3 regions of the Mesorhizobium sp. M0768 genome follow, and region 3 is predicted to be linked to each of the others. Evidence: riboswitches for the same ligand, from Rfam matches in the RefSeq annotation. Region 3 holds a riboswitch; each other region holds the start of a gene.
The links. Region 3 has a riboswitch for thiamine pyrophosphate ahead of thiC (phosphomethylpyrimidine synthase ThiC). Riboswitches for the same ligand answer to the same signal wherever they lie in the genome.

Region 1: another riboswitch for thiamine pyrophosphate. It lies ahead of NKI08_RS25760 (phosphomethylpyrimidine synthase ThiC); the one in region 3 lies ahead of thiC (phosphomethylpyrimidine synthase ThiC).
Region 2: another riboswitch for thiamine pyrophosphate. It lies ahead of thiB (thiamine ABC transporter substrate binding subunit); the one in region 3 lies ahead of thiC (phosphomethylpyrimidine synthase ThiC).

The regions. Positions count from the first base shown of each region.
Region 1 covers NZ_JAMYPD010000025.1:15,926-21,232, forward strand. The annotation lists gene NKI08_RS25755 (porin) at 627-1,784, shown strand; TPP riboswitch at 2,329-2,445, shown strand; partial or broken gene NKI08_RS25760 (phosphomethylpyrimidine synthase ThiC) at 2,550-3,107, shown strand; gene NKI08_RS25765 (Fic family protein) at 3,284-4,816, shown strand; gene NKI08_RS25770 (prenyltransferase/squalene oxidase repeat-containing protein) at 4,832-5,307, shown strand, end outside.
Region 2 covers NZ_JAMYPD010000004.1:322,580-327,886, reverse strand. The annotation lists gene NKI08_RS08265 (ABC-F family ATP-binding cassette domain-containing protein) at 1-1,787, opposite strand, end outside; gene NKI08_RS08260 (thiamine diphosphokinase) at 1,803-2,447, opposite strand; TPP riboswitch at 2,575-2,689, shown strand; gene thiB (thiamine ABC transporter substrate binding subunit) at 2,733-3,746, shown strand; gene thiP (thiamine/thiamine pyrophosphate ABC transporter permease) at 4,235-5,307, shown strand, end outside.
Region 3 covers NZ_JAMYPD010000015.1:21,253-26,559, forward strand. The annotation lists gene NKI08_RS19385 (Fic family protein) at 585-2,129, shown strand; TPP riboswitch at 2,312-2,428, shown strand; gene thiC (phosphomethylpyrimidine synthase ThiC) at 2,533-4,368, shown strand; gene thiO (glycine oxidase ThiO) at 4,365-5,307, shown strand, end outside.

The sequences.
Region 1 (5,307 bases), on a different contig from region 3:
GGTCGGCCGCAATGCCAAGGCCGGCGCGCCTACTGACTCCGTGGTGGAGGCAAGGCTGCGCGTTCAGCGCGTGATTACCGATCATCGCGCTCGCCAAAATGACGGCGTCGTACCGAGCGGTGCCGCCGCATGATGTCTGAACGTCGGGGCTCACAGCAAACAAAGCTGTCGCGATTGAACGAAACTGTCGCGAAGCGAACAGACGAACCGTAGCGGAAACGTTTGCCGTTCGTGCTTGGGTTGATCCGCAAGGCAAAAAGGAAGGAAGAGCGAACCAAGGTCCGCCGGCACACTTGAGCTTCAAGCCGCAGCTGCGTGGTCAGGATGGCACGTCATTTGCAGTAGAAGCCTTTGTGACGGCCCGCCCACAACTAGCGGAGATGACGGGGATGATTTGTACAGAAATGTTGGATGGCGTCGTTTCGGCGATTATTATATTTGTAATAACAATCGCATATTTGTAACAATAACACCCAATCATATTCTCAATTTCTGATGAATATCTGGCGTGACGAGCGCATCAAAACTGCTCAAATTCAACTCAATGCGCATCGTTATCGACTGTTTCCTTAGCAATAGTTCATCACTGACGTCCATTCCTTTTACTCTTTGAACGGAGATCAACAATGAACATTAGGAGCCTCCTCCTCGGCTCAACTGCGGCACTGATTGCCGTTTCCGACGCTCGCGCCGTGACCGCCGTTGCCGAGCCTGACCCGACTGAGTACGTTAAAGTCTGCGACGTCTACGGCTCGGGCTACGTCTACATTTCAGGCACTGAGACCTGCGTGCGCATCGGCGGCTATGTCCGTTACGACGTCGGCTTGGGCCATGTCGGATTGGTTGATCACGCAAGAACCTCGGATGTGAGGACTGGTGAGGATCAGGGCACATGGCAAAACAACACGCGCTTCACATTGAAAACTTGGACCGGCCAGGAGACCGAACTCGGCACGTTGAAGACCTACACCGAAACCCGCATGAACTTCGGCAACCGCGGCGCTTCGGTTTCGGACAGTTCTCGGCCCTATGCCTTCAACGGAGACAGCACTTTGAATTTCGCCTGGATTCAGCTTGGTGGCCTCCGAGTTGGTAAGGACTGGTCGGCCTTCGACATGTTTATTGGCGGCGCGGGTGACGTACTCAACCAGACGCCGGTTCCGTACGGCCCTTTCGATACCAATGTGGTTCAGTATTACTTCGACGTCGGGAACGGCTTTTCGGCCGTGGTTTCGCTCGAAGAAGGCTCGGGCGTGGTCGGCACAATCGACAGCTACGCTCCGCACGTAGTCGGCGGCTTGAAATACACACATGGCTGGGGCGCGATCACCGGCGTTGCCGCTTACGATAGCAACTACGAATCGGTGGCCGCCAAGGTCCGTGTCGACATCAATGTCACCAACAAACTGTTGCTGTTCGGAATGTTCGGCTACGGTTCCAGGGGCAAGCTGAACGACGACTCCACGAACGCGATCGACGCTCATGGTCGCGGCTTCTATAAGATTTGGGGCGGGAACTGGGCTTTCTGGGCTGGCGCCGCTTACGAGCTCAACGAGACAACTTCGTTCAAGCTTCAGCTCTCCGGTGATCAGCTCAAGAACCATGGTGTCGCTGCAAACGTCGCTTATGCGTTTCTTCCAGATCTCACAGTTACGGCGGAACTCGACTATGGCCGATACGGTAACTTCGCCGTCGGCAAGCTGGACGCTTCCAACGTGAATTGGACCAACGCCAACAAGAAGAGCAGTGTCGGCGGAATCCTGCGTTTCGAACGCTCATTCTAACGGATGAAAGGGTTGAGCTCCGAGATCCGGTTGAGCGGACCAATCCCGCAACACTCCAAGAGAACGTCGCATGGAACCTCACGAGATTGGAGCCTCGATCTCGGGGCCGGACGATGTTTCATATCAGATCTGGTCCGGATGATCGCGCAGGCGATATTCATCGCTGTGTTTTGATCTGCAGCTCTTTCATTTCCTCATCCCTTCCGCCCGCTTGACGGACCCTGCCATCCAGCAGTACCCGGCCAGGTTTCAGGTCCGAACTTGAAGGCCCAGTCGGGTCAGGACGTGTTCGACTTGTTGAGCGATTGTGGGGGTGCGGCCCGACGCACTTGAAAATCGCAAATGGATCGCCTCCGTTCAGCCATCCCCGCGGAAATTCGGGCGCGAGAGAACAAGCTCCAGAGCATAAGCGAGGCTGATCGAGGAACAGACGATTCTCAGGCGACGCTCCATCCGATCTTGCGCCTGGCCGAGACGATCGCCCGACGATCACCGGCGCGGGCCGAATGCGCTTGACGAGATAGTTCCGGCCCGCTCAATTTGAGGCATTCACCAGGGGAGTCCCGGCAAGGGGCTGAGATACTGCTGGCTTTCGCGGCGCAGTGACCCGTTGAACCTGATCCAGTTCATACTGGCGTAGGGACGGTGCAAGCGCTTTGCGGGAGTTTACGCCCGAGGTGCTGTTTCGGCAGGTCGACAGAAGCGACTTTTCATCCTCCCGGCACAGAACTGGGTTTCCAATGCAACGAGCAAAGGAGCCTCAACATGAATGCCCTCAGCCCCGCCGTCTCGACGGGACCGCTGCCTGCCTCACGGAAAATCCATAGGTCCGGCGTCCTCTATCCGCACATCAAAGTGCCGATGCGCGAAATCTCCGTCCACCCGACGGCCGGCGAACCGCCCGTCACCGTCTACGATCCGTCCGGCCCCTATACCGACCCGACTGTCGAAACCAGCATCGACAAGGGCTTTGCCCGGCTTCGCCACGAGTGGATCTTGGCGCGCGGCGATGTCGAGGCCTATGAAGGCCGCCATGTCCGGCCGGAAGATAATGGATTCGCAGCGGGCGAACGCCTGACGCCGGAATTTCCCGTGCGCAACCGGCCGCTCAGGGCCAGGTCGGGCAAGGCAGTGACCCAGCTTGCGTATGCGCGCACCGGCATCATCACCCCCGAAATGGAATTCGTCGCCATCCGCGAGAACCTCGGCCGCGAGATCCTTCGAGGCAAGCTGCAGCGCGACGGCGAAAGCTTCGGCGCAGCCATTCCCGATTTCGTCACGCCGGAATTCGTCCGAGAAGAGGGAGCTGGGTCTCGGCCCATCCGGGTAACGATCCTTCGCGCGGCTACGGAAACGATCGCACTTGCCGATTATCGCATAAAAAACTTGTTATCGCACGACTTAAAAAACTTGCAACTCCACAGCATCATTGACTTGTCGCCTATCAGCACTATATACTTGTAATCGCACAGCTCTAAAAAAGTTGCAAAGGCACGGCCATGGCCAAGCCCCATGAAAAACTCGCTGTATCACTGGCCGTCCTCAAAGAGCTGCAGGAGGGTGGGCGGCGCATATTCAAATCAGATGAGCTGACCCGCGTCCACCGGGAGCGGCTGCTGCAGAACGGGTTCCTGCGCGATGTTATCAAAGGCTGGCTCATGTCGACCGGCCCGCAGGCACAGCAGCAAGACACCACCCCCTGGTACGCGAGCTTCTGGGAGTTCTGCTCCCTTTACTGCAATGATCGGTTCGGCAAGGACTGGTTCCTGTCACCGGAGCAGTCGCTGCTTCTGCACGCGGAAGCGCCCACTATTCCGCCTCAGGTGGTGGTGAACACCCCCAAAGGCACGAATAACAAAATCGACCTGCTGTTCGGCACTTCGCTCTATGACCTCAAGGTCAAGGAGATGCCGGCCGAACTGACAGAGAAAAACGGCCAGCGCGTGTTCACTGTCGAGGCCGCCCTTACCCGGGTGCCGGAAGCGTTCTTCCAGCGCGCCCCTATCGAGATGCAGATCGCCATGGCGTCGGTGCGCGACGTATCAACCGTTCTGGCCCTGCTGCTTGATGGCGGCCATTCCGCCGTGGCGGGACGGCTTGCGGGGGCCTTCCGTCGCGTAGGACGCGACTCCTTTGCCGATGAAATCGTGGCCGCCTTCAAAGCCGCCGGCTATGACGTGCGCGAATCCGATCCGTTCGCGGGACAAATTGGAGTGACAACCATTGCGGCGGGCGTACCGCCGTTGGTCGCCCGCCTGCGCGCGATCTGGCAATCGCAGCGCGAAGCCATCATCGAGATATTCCCGAAGGCACCCGGACTGCCGTCCGACAAAGACGCCTATATGAAGTTCGTCGAGGATATCTACGAAAGCGACGCCTACCATTCGCTGTCGATAGAAGGGTACAGCGTCACCCCGGAACTCATCGACCGGGTGCGCGAGGGGAGCTGGAATCCGGAGATTGATGAAGAGGACCGCAAGAACCGGGATGCGCTTGCCGCGCGTGGCTACTACCTCGCATTCCAGAAGGTCAAAGACTCTGTTGCCGCGATCATCAACGGCAAGCCAGCCGGCGCGTTGACGCGGGACACTCACCGGGAGTGGTACCGGGAGCTGTTCGCGCCGTCAGTGACCGCCGGCATCCTCAAAGCCAGCGCGCTTGCGGGATATCGCAATCACCCTGTGTACCTGCGCGGCTCGCAGCACGTGCCGCCGCGTACCGGAGCGGTGGCCGATGGTATGAATGAGCTGTTCGACCTGCTGGAGGCGGAGAAGGAGGCCTCCGTGCGTGCCGTGCTGGGGCATTGGCTTGTGGGCTATGTGCACCCCTATCCGGACGGCAACGGACGGATGGCGCGGTTCCTCATGAACGCGATGCTGGCTTCAGGCGGTTACCCCTGGACAGTCGTCAGAGTCGATGACCGGAAGGCCTACCTCGCAGGGCTGGAGGAGGCGAGCGGCAATATGAATGTGAAAACATTCGCCGCCTTTCTCGCCGAACGGGTGAAGTGGTCTATGGAGAAGGCGGCGTGAGGTCGGTGGTGTGCCATGTTTAACTTGCTTGTCTCGGGCCGCGGCGAGTGGTGGGAAACGCCGCCGTTCACGTCAACCATTGCCCGGTTCAAGGAATATAGCGGCGCCGAGGCCGAGGCTATCGACCTCGCGCGCCCTGAAACATTGCGCCGGCTGGAGGAAATCCCGGCGCTGTTGATGTACGAAGTCGGGGCGGGAGGCCCGCACGCGCGCGTGGTCCGGCACGGCCGCATACGCAATATCGTTCGGCGCGGACACGAACTGGCCTTCACCTTCGAGCCCGATCCGGAACATGCCTTTCTCGACCGGTCAGCGGTGTTGAGAATTGCGGACCGGCTGGGCATTCAACAGTTCGAACAGCACCGTACGCACTGGGCGATCAAGGATGGTGACATTCCGGCCGAGCTGATTGCCACCGGCACCGCTGAACGGGCGCAGCGCACCGTTGCCGTGGTTGCGGCAGAATATGTAGAAGCGCGCCGCGAGGGACG
Region 2 (5,307 bases), on a different contig from region 3:
TCCAGCCATTCCTCCTCGAGCGCTGCCAGTGTGACGCGCTCCTTGTCGAGCGCGGCAATCGTCTTCTGGAACGAGGCCGGGTCGCGCTCGTAATAGGCCGGATCGGCGATGTTGTTCTCCAGCCGCGAGATCGAGGCCGACACCGCCTCGATCTTCTTGGGTAAGGTTTCCAGCGCGAATTTCTGCTTGAACGACAGTTTCTTGGCCGGGCCCTTCGTTGCGGCCGCTTCGTTCCTGCTTGCCGCCGTCGCGTCGCCCGTCTCGGCCTTTGGTCGCGCCTTGCGGTCGTCCAGCCTGGTGCCGCCGCGCTGCGCCAGCATGTCGGAATAGCCGCCGGCATATTCGATCCAGCGGCCGTCACCATCCGGCGCGATGATGCTGGTCACGGTGCGGTCGAGGAAATCGCGATCGTGGCTGACCAGGATCACCGTGCCGGCAAAGCCGGCGACCAATTCCTGCAGCAGCTCCAGCGTCTCCATGTCGAGGTCGTTGGTCGGCTCGTCGAGCACAAGCAGGTTTGCCGGCCGCGCCAAAACGCGGGCGAGGATCAGCCGCGCCCGCTCGCCGCCCGAAAGCTCGCGCACCGGCGTGCGCGCCTGTTCCGGCTTGAACAGGAAGTCTTTCATGTAAGAGACGACGTGGCGCTGCTCGCCATTGATGACGAGGTTCTCGCCGCGCCCGTCGGTGAGATACTGCGCCAATGTCTCCTGCGGGTCGACGGCTTCGCGCTTCTGGTCGAGCGTGGCGATCTCCAGATTTGTGCCGAGCCGCACCGTGCCCGCGTCCGGCTTCAATTCGCCGGTCAGCATCTTCAACAGCGTCGTCTTGCCGGCGCCGTTCGGCCCGACCAGACCGACGCGATCGCCGCGCTGGATTCGGGTCGAGAATCCCTTGACCACGGTCAGATCGCCAAAGGTCTTCTCGATGTTCTTGGCTTCGATCACCAGCTTGCCGGATTCGGCGGCGTCGCTGGCTGTCATCGTCGCCGCACCCTCGGCGCCGCGATGACCACGAAAGCGCTGGCGCATGGTCTGCAACTCACCGAGCCGGCGCATGTTGCGCTTGCGCCGCGCTGTCACGCCATAGCGCAGCCAGTGCTCCTCGCGCACGATCTGGCGACCGAGCTTGTGCTGCTCGCGCTCTTCCTCCTCCAGCACCGTGTCGCGCCATTCCTCGAAATAGCCAAAGCCCTTGTCGAGACGGCGGGTCTGGCCGCGGTCGAGCCAGATTGTGGCGCGTGACACGCGCTCGAGAAAACGGCGGTCATGCGAGATGACGACCAGTGCCGAGGAGGTGCGGGCAAGCTCCTCCTCCAGCCATTCGATGACCGAAAGGTCAAGATGATTGGTCGGCTCATCGAGGAGGAGAATGTCGGGCTCCGGCGCCATGACGCGGGCGAGGGCGGCGCGCCGCGCCTCGCCGCCGGAAAGGTCGTTCGGCCGTTCCTCGCCGGTCAGGCCGAGATGCTCCATCAGATAGGTGGCGCGGTAGGGATCGTCGGCGGGCCCGAGCCCCGCCTCGACATAGGCGCGGACGGTCGCAAAACCGTCCATGTCGGGCATTTGCGGCAAGTAGCGCACGGTTGCCGAGGGCTGGCGGAAGACTTCGCCATCCTGCGGTTCGATCAGCCCGGCGGCGATCTTGAGGAGCGTCGACTTACCAGAGCCGTTGCGGCCGACCAGGGCGATCTTGTCGCCAGCCGAGGCCGTCAGGGCGGCACCGTCGAGCAACGGCGTGCCGCCAAAGGTCAGCTTTATCCCGTCGAGATTGAGAAGTGGCGGCGCCATATCAGCTTTCTGGGCTCAGCTTTCCGGAAGAGGGTAGGGATGCGCGAGCAGCAGCGCGCGGCCGCTGGCCAGCGCGATTTCGAGCCGGCCATTGACCTCGTTGGAAATGGTCAGCGACGAGCCGAACGCAACCTCGACATGGTCGAGCGGCCATTTGGCGCCGGTGACGCTCAGGCCGGCGAGATCGGAGAAGCCGAGCACCGAAAACAGCGTGCCGTCGGCATAGTCGAAGCCAGTCTTTCCCGGCAGCAAGGGAATGCCTTCCTGTGCGCCGCTGGTCAAAAGCACTTCCGTCCCGCCTTCCGCCAGCCGGACGCTCAGCGCCAGATGCAGGAAGATGTGGTCGGTACGTTTGCCGCCGAAGGCGCCTGCGAGCACAAGGCTGGTCGCACCGCGTTCGAGCGCGGCGGCGATAGCGAGTTCACCGTCGGTCTTGTCTTTTTCGGCAGGAAACACCTGCCGTGGCACGGCGGCCAGATCCTCCGGCAACTCGGCAGGCACCGAATCGAAATCGCCGACCCAGAGTTCCGGCCTCAGGCCCAGCATACGGGCATGGCCGATGCCGGCGTCGGCGGCGATGACGCGCGAGCCTTCGACCTGGCGGTCGAGCAGCGGCGTGCGGATGAGATCGCCGCCAAGCAGGATGGTGAATGTGCTCATATCTCGTGGCCCTTACCAGCCCTGCCCCGGAAACGGAAGATGAAACGGCAGACGAAACGGAAGGCTGGGCTTTGGATGTCCGGCAAACTTCCGCTTGCGCAGCACTTCGGCCGGGCCTATGTGTCGCAACGCTCTAACGGGGTGCCGGACGCGATCTTCGCGGACCGGCTGAGAGGCAAGACTGCCAACCCGCTGAACCTGATCCGGTTTGTACCGGCGGAGGGATTAGACGTTTCGGACAGCCCGACGCCTCAATTCCTTTCAACGCGAACGAAGGAGGCGCCGATGCGCAGTTTTTTCCACTCTCTTGTCTCAATTGTCCTGGTTGCGGCATCCGCGCTCGCCCTGCCAGGGCAGGCATCGGCACAGGATAGACTGACGGTCTATACCTATGAAAGCTTCACCGCCGATTGGGGTCCGGGACCGGCAGTGAAGAAGGCCTTCGAGGCCGAATGCAGTTGCGTCGTCGAATTCGTCTCGGTCGCCGACGGCGTGGCGCTGCTCAACCGTGTGAAGCTGGAAGGCGCCGCGACCAAGGCCGATATCGTACTTGGCCTCGATACCAACTTAACCGCCGACGCCAAGGCAACCGGCCTGTTTTCGCCGCACGGCGCCGTCTCGGGCGTCAATGTACCGGGCGGCTGGAGCGACGATATTTTCGTGCCGTTCGACTATGGCTATTTCGCCGTCGTCTACGACACCGAAAAACTGAAGAGCCCGCCGAAGAGCCTCAGGGAATTGGTCGAGGGCGATGCCGGAGAGAAGATCGTCATCCAGGATCCGCGCACCTCGACGCCGGGCCTTGGCCTGCTGCTGTGGGTCAAGTCGGTCTATGGCGACAAGGCGCCGGAAGCCTGGGCCAAACTCAAGGCGAAGGTGCTGACGGTAACGCCGGGCTGGAGCGAGGCCTACGGCCTGTTCACCAAGGGCGAGGCGCCGATGGTGCTGTCCTACACCACCTCGCCGGCCTACCACATGGTCGCCGAAAACACCGAGCGCTACCAGGCGGCGTCCTTCGAGGAGGGCGAATATCTGCAGATCGAGGTTGCGGGGATCACCACCAAGGGCGCGAAGAACCCGCTGGCGGAAAAGTTCATTGCCTTCATGACCGGACCGAAATTCCAGGATGTCATTCCCGAAACCAACTGGATGTTCCCGGCCGGCAAAACCGACAAGCCGCTCAACCCGGCGTTCGACAAGCTGGTCAAGCCGACCAAGACCTTGCTGTTCAGCCCGGAAGACGTCGCGGCCAACCGCAAGGCCTGGGTCGATGAGTGGCTTGCGGCGATGAGCAGGTAGGGCTCAAGCCTCGTCGGATGTTTGCGCCAAGCCACCCCCCTCCGGCCTGCCGGCCATCTCCCCCTCAAGGGCACGGCTATCGCAGATGGAACGCCGAGGCTTTCGCTCTACGACGTACCCCCACCCCTAACCCCTCCCCACAAGGGGGAGGGAGACTTCCGTTGGCACTGACCTCGGCAAATTGTCTGCCTTTCGGCGCCAAAAGGGGAAGTAAGGGCATGCGGCAGCGTTCCCTCCCCCTTGTGGGGAGGGTTAGGGTGGGGGTCCAACTTCGTAAGAATCCAAATGCGATAGCCCTGCCCTCAAGGGGGAGATCGGCAGCTTTGTCGCCTCTCCTCGTCCTGCCACTTGTGAGATTGGCGAAGGCGGCTGAGTGCGCAATCTCCCCCCTTGAGGGGGAGATGGCCGGCAGGCCAGAGAGGGGTGGGCTCGGCCTTTGCCAGGTATTTCCTTCGATCTACGCCTGTCGTAGTGTCGGGTAGCGCGACATGCCTACGCGTCATCCGGCCGATCCCCGCGTCACTGCCGGCATCGTCGCGCTCGCCGCCATCGCGCTGCTGATCGGCGGTGCATTCGCCGGGCTCGTCGTCGAAGCCACACGCGACCTGTCCGGCGCCGCCTCCGCTTTCGATTCCTATCTCTTGCGCGTCGTCCGTTTCACGCTCTGGCAGGCTCTGCTGTCGACCCTGCTCTCCGTTGCACCGGCGCTGTTCGTCGCGCGCGCCCTGTCGCGGCATCCGCGTTTTTTCGGGCGAGGCTTCATCCTCCAGCTTTTCGCCGTGCCACTGGCGCTGCCGGCCATTGTTGCCGCACTCGGTGTCTTGGCGCTCTATGGCCGCGCCGGCTATTTTGCCGGCACGCTGGGCGCGCTAGGCGGCCAGAGCTGGCCCGGCATCTATGGCCTGTCGGGCATACTCGTTGCCCATGTCTTCTTCAACCTGCCGCTGGCGACGCGGCTGTTCCTGGAGGCGTTGCAGACCGTGCCGGCTAACCAATGGCGGCTGGCGAGCCAGCTTGGCATGGGGGCTGCGCCGGCCTTCCGGCTGATCGAATGGCCGCCGTTGCGTGCGGCCCTGCCGGGCGTTGCCGGGCTCGTTTTCATGCTGTGCATCACCTCCTTCACCATCGTGCTTACGCTCGGCGGCGGGCCGCGCGCGACGACGCTGGAGGTTGCCATCTACCAGGCGCTGCGTTTCGACTTCGACCCGGCGCGGGCGGTGACGCTGACCTTGCTGCAGATTGCCCTGACCTTCGTCGTCGTGCTGGCCTTGACGCGGCTTGGCGCCAATATGACCGGCGACGCCAATCTGCCGGTGGCGCCGCGCCGGTATTTTTCAGCCGGTGCGGCCGAGACCGTGCTGAACGCGCTGGCGATCGGGCTCGCACTGCTGTTTGTCGCCGGGCCGATGGCGGCCACGCTGGCAGCCGGGCTTGGCGCCGATCTCGGCCGCCTGGCCGGCGAGAGCGCGGTGCGGCAAGCGACGGCGACCAGTGCCGTGCTCTCCCTCCTGTCGGCGCTGCTCTCTGTGGCGTTGTCGCTGTCGCTGGTGATGGCGCGCCG
Region 3 (5,307 bases):
CTTCGGCCGTTGCGCGCGCAAAGTATTGGGCGAGATCGATCGGCAGTCCGATCGGCAAATTGGGGCAGCGATGGCGAGAATGAATGCCAGGAACTTCCCTTCGGTGCCGCTTCGTCGATCTGTTTGCCGAGAAGACGCGCGCTGCGTGCCGCCCCCCATACCGCAGAGAACTCACTTCAGGTCACACACACACGACCCCACCGAGATCCTGCATCACTTTTCTACTCCGACGCCGCCACGTCACCAAGATCAGTCGCAAGCGTGATCGCGGCTATCGATCGCGCACCAGAGCGCTCTATGAGTGAGCCCCGAACGGCGCGCTCGAGCAATCCGGCTCGACGTAAGGCGGGCCATCCGTGCCGGCCTCGTGACTAAGACGGGCGAATGGCGGTTCCTGGACTCACCTTTTTGGTCTGAAGTCGCTTCCTTGAGCCGGTGGCGGAGTTCTTGCTTGATCGACCTCAGCACTGTTTTAGAATCGGTTTTCGGAAAATTTTTCTTGTGGCATCAATTTTCATGGGATAGGATCATTTTTCATAGGTTTTGCCGACTAAACCAAAATTCAATGGAAGGATTCGCGTTTCATGCCTGCGGTGCAACAGCACCAATTTTCAGGTCCTGTTACCGTTTTTCAGGAAATCCGCCTTCCTGAAACGGCGACCCCGGCCGGGTACAGCGCCCTGATCGGAGCCTACAGGCTCGCCGCGCCCTTGCCCCGTAGGTTGTTCGCCACTGGCGAGCATCATCGCATTACCGAACGGGATGGCTGGCGGATCATGACCCCCCGCCATGCCCCAAATCCTACCCTCGAAGGCCACCTGACCTTTGCGCTCAAGTACGAGGGACTGGACCTTGCCGTCCTCAAGCGGCTGTTCCAAGTGACCGGTCCCGCGCCGATCGAGGCGCTGGTCCGTGAAAGCCCGACCGGCAGTTATGCCCGCCGCATCTGGTTTTTATATGAATGGCTGAGGGACGCGCGTATCGATCTGCCGGACGCGGAGGCCGGACGATACATTCCGGTTGTCGATCCCGAGCTGCAGTGGCCCGGACCCGACAAGACCGCTTCGCGCTATCGCGTAAGGGACAATCTCCCCGGCACGCGTGAGTTCTGCCCTCTGGTGTTCCGCACCAAGATTCTCGAAAAATTCATCGGCCTTGAACTACCGCGGCGCGCGGAGGCAATCGTAGCGGACGTGCCGCGCGACCTCCTTGCTCGGACCGCCGCCTTTCTTTTGCTCAAAGACTCGCGATCAAGCTATGCGATCGAGGGCGAGCACCCGCCGCAAGATCGCATCCAGCGCTGGGGCCGCGCCATCGGCGAAGCCGGCCGCTGGCCGATCGATCGCGATGAGCTGCTGCGTCTGCAAAGAATTGTACTTGGTGACGCTCGTTTCGTAAGACTTGGCTTCCGAAAAGAAGGAGGTTTCGTCGGTGAGCATGATCGAGACAACGGTACGCCCTTGCCCGATCACATCAGCGCTCGGCCCGAGGACCTGCCGCGGCTAATCGATGGAATGGCGGCGTTCGATCAGGGCCCCGCGCAAAAGCTTGATGCAGTCGTAGCCGCCGCAATCCTCGCCTTCGGCTTTGTCTATATTCACCCGTTCGAGGACGGAAACGGCCGCATTCACCGCTACCTAATCCACCACGTCCTTGCCATGCGCGGCTTCAATCCGCCGGGAGTGGTCTTTCCCGTCTCGGCCGCGATCCTGGACCAGATCAACGAGTACAGGGGCGTGCTCGAGAGCTATTCGCAGCGCCTTCTGCCGTTGGTGGAATGGGAACCGACGCCGCAATTCAACGTCCGGGTGCTGAATGACACCGGTGATTTCTACCGGTTCTTCGATGCAACCCCGCACGCCGAATTCCTCTATGCTTGCGTTCAGCGGACGATCGAACGGGACCTTCCCGAGGAAACCGCATTTCTGCAGCGCTACGATCAGTTCCGGCAGCAGGTGGACGCCTTTATCGACATGCCCGAGCGGTTGACCGATCTGCTCTTCCGTTTTCTTCACCAGAATGATGGCCATCTATCGAACCGCGCGCGCGAGAAGGAATTCGCCGCGCTGACCAGTGACGAGGCAGGAAGAATCGAGGCGATCTACGCGCAAACCTTTGGTGCCCATTGAAGGTGTGATCATCAGGATCGATTTTTAGTCCGACGGTTTGCGATTCCCTTGTCCCTGCCTTCATCTCCGACGCTTGACTTGTCGCCGAGACATGCACGATTTTTTCCGCACGGTCTGACCGGCCGCCGATCAGCCGCGGCCAGAACGCGCTTGACAAACCGGAGCGGTCCCGTCCAACCTCACGCATTCACCAGGGGAGTCCCGGCAAGGGGCTGAGATACTGCTGGCTTTCGCGGCGCAGTGACCCGTTGAACCTGATCCAGTTCATACTGGCGTAGGGACGGTGCAAGCGCTTTGCGGGAGTTTACGCCCGAGGTCCTGTTTCGGCAGGTCGACAGAAGCGTCTTTTCATCCTTCCGGCACAGAACTGGGTCTCCAATGCAACGAGCAAAGGAGCCTCAAGATGAATGCCCTCACCCCCGCCGTCTCGACGGGACCGCTGCCTGCCTCACGCAAAATCCACAAATCCGGTACCATCCACCCGCAGCTCAGGGTGCCGATGCGCGAAATCTCCGTCCATCCGACGGCAGGCGAGCCGCCGGTGACCGCTTACGATCCGTCCGGCCCCTATACCGACCCGACTGTCGAAACCAGCATCGAAAACGGCCTTGCACGGCTTCGCCATGAATGGGTCACCGCGCGCGGCGATGTCGAAGCCTATGACGGCCGCCACGTCCGGCCAGAAGACAATGGGTTTGCGGCAGGCGAGCGCCTAACACCGGAATTTCCAGTCCGCAACCGGCCACTCCGGGCCCAGACCGGCAAGGCGGTGACACAGCTTGCCTATGCGCGCGCTGGCATCATCACGCCCGAAATGGAGTTCGTCGCCATCCGCGAGAACCTTGGTCGCGAGATCCTGCACGGCAAGCTTGAGCGCGACGGCGAGGCCTTCGGCGCGGCGATCCCCGACTTCGTCACGCCTGAATTCGTCCGCCACGAGGTGGCGCGCGGACGCGCGATCATTCCCGCCAACATCAATCATCCCGAGAGCGAACCGATGATCATCGGCCGCAATTTCCTGGTCAAGATCAACGCCAATATCGGTAACTCCGCCGTCACATCGTCGATGGCTGAAGAGGTCGAAAAGATGGTGTGGGCGATCCGCTGGGGCGCCGACACGGTGATGGATCTGTCGACCGGCCGCAACATCCACAACATCCGCGAATGGATCGTCCGCAACTCGCCGGTGCCGATCGGCACGGTGCCGCTCTACCAGGCGCTCGAGAAAGTCGGCGGCATTGCCGAGGATCTTACCTGGGAGGTTTACCGCGACACGCTGATCGAACAGGCCGAACAGGGCGTCGACTATTTCACCATCCACGCCGGCGTGCGGCTGCATTACATCCCGCTGACCGTTAACCGGGTCACGGGTATCGTCTCGCGCGGCGGCTCGATCATGGCAAAATGGTGCCTGCACCATCACCGGGAAAGCTTCCTCTACGAGCACTTTGCGGAGATCTGCGACATCTGCCGCGCTTATGACGTCTCCTTCTCGCTCGGCGACGGCCTTCGTCCCGGCTCGATTGCCGATGCCAACGACGCGGCGCAATTCGCCGAGCTGGAAACGCTCGGCGAGCTGACGCAGATCGCCTGGGCGAAAGATTGCCAGGTGATGATCGAGGGGCCCGGCCACGTGCCGATGCACAAGATCAAGGCGAACATGGACAAGCAGCTCGCCGTCTGTGGCGAGGCGCCGTTCTATACGCTTGGACCGCTGACGACCGACATCGCGCCGGGCTACGACCACATCACTTCCGGCATCGGCGCGGCGATGATCGGCTGGTTCGGAACGGCCATGCTCTGCTACGTCACGCCCAAGGAGCATCTCGGCCTTCCCGACCGCGATGACGTCAAGACCGGCGTGATCACCTACAAGATCGCAGCGCACGCGGCCGACCTGGCGAAGGGCCACCCGGCGGCGAAAGTCAGGGATGACGCCCTTTCCCGCGCGCGCTTCGAGTTCCGCTGGGAGGACCAGTTCAACCTGTCGCTCGACCCCGAAACCGCACGGTCCTTCCACGACCAGACCTTGCCCAAGGAGGCGCACAAGCTGGCGCATTTCTGCTCGATGTGCGGACCGAAATTCTGCTCGATGCGTATCTCTCACGACATCCGCGCCGAGGCACAGAAAGAGGGCATGGCGGCGATGGCGGCGAAATACCGCGAGGGCGGCGATCTCTACGTGCCAGCGGACGAGACCGGCGCACCGCTCACGCCTCAGCCAGGTAAGCCGTCATGAAGGTGCTGATAAAGGGGGCCGGCGTCGCCGGCCTCACCGTCGCCTTCGAACTCGCCGCCCGCGGCGCGACGGTCACGGTCGCCGAGATCCGGCATGGCCTTGGAGGCAATGCGTCGTGGTTCGCCGGCGGCATGCTGGCGCCATGGTGCGAGCGTGAAAGCGCCGAGCAGCCGGTGCTGGACCTTGGACGTGACGCTGCCGACTGGTGGGATGCGGTGCTGCCGGGTCAGGTGACACGGGGCGGAACACTTGTCGTGGCCGCCCCGCGCGATGCCGGCGAGCTCGACCGCCTCGCCAGCCGCACGTCGGGCCATCGGCGTGTCGACGAAGACGAAATTGCGCTCCTGGAGCCCGACTTAGCCGGCCGCTTTCGCCGCGGATTGCTCTTTCCCGATGAGGGCCATCTCGATCCGCGCCAGGCGATGGCAGCACTTCATGACAAGCTCGCAGCCATGGGTGTCAAATTCCACTTCGGCACCGACGCCCGGCATGTTTCCGGTTTCGATCGTCAGATCGATTGCACGGGAATGGCAGCCGCCGATGACAGGCTTCGCGGCGTTCGCGGCGAAATGCTGATCCTAAACACGCCAGACTTCTCGCTGTCGCGCCCGGTCCGGTTGCTGCATCCGCGCTTTCCGCTCTATGCGGTACCGCGTGCCGACGCCCAGTTCATGATCGGTGCGACGATGATTGAAAGCCGGTCCGCCAGACCGGTCACGGCGCGCTCCATGATGGAGCTTCTGGGTACCGCCTATGCCCTCCATCCGGCCTTTGGCGAGGCCGAGATCGTTGAAACCGGTGTCGGCGTCCGTCCAGCCTTTCCCGACAATCTGCCGCGCGTCGAAATGAGCGGAGACACCGTCGCGATCAACGGGCTCTATCGCCATGGCTTTCTTCTCGCCCCTGCCATGGCGCGCCTGGCGGGCGAAATTGTCTTCA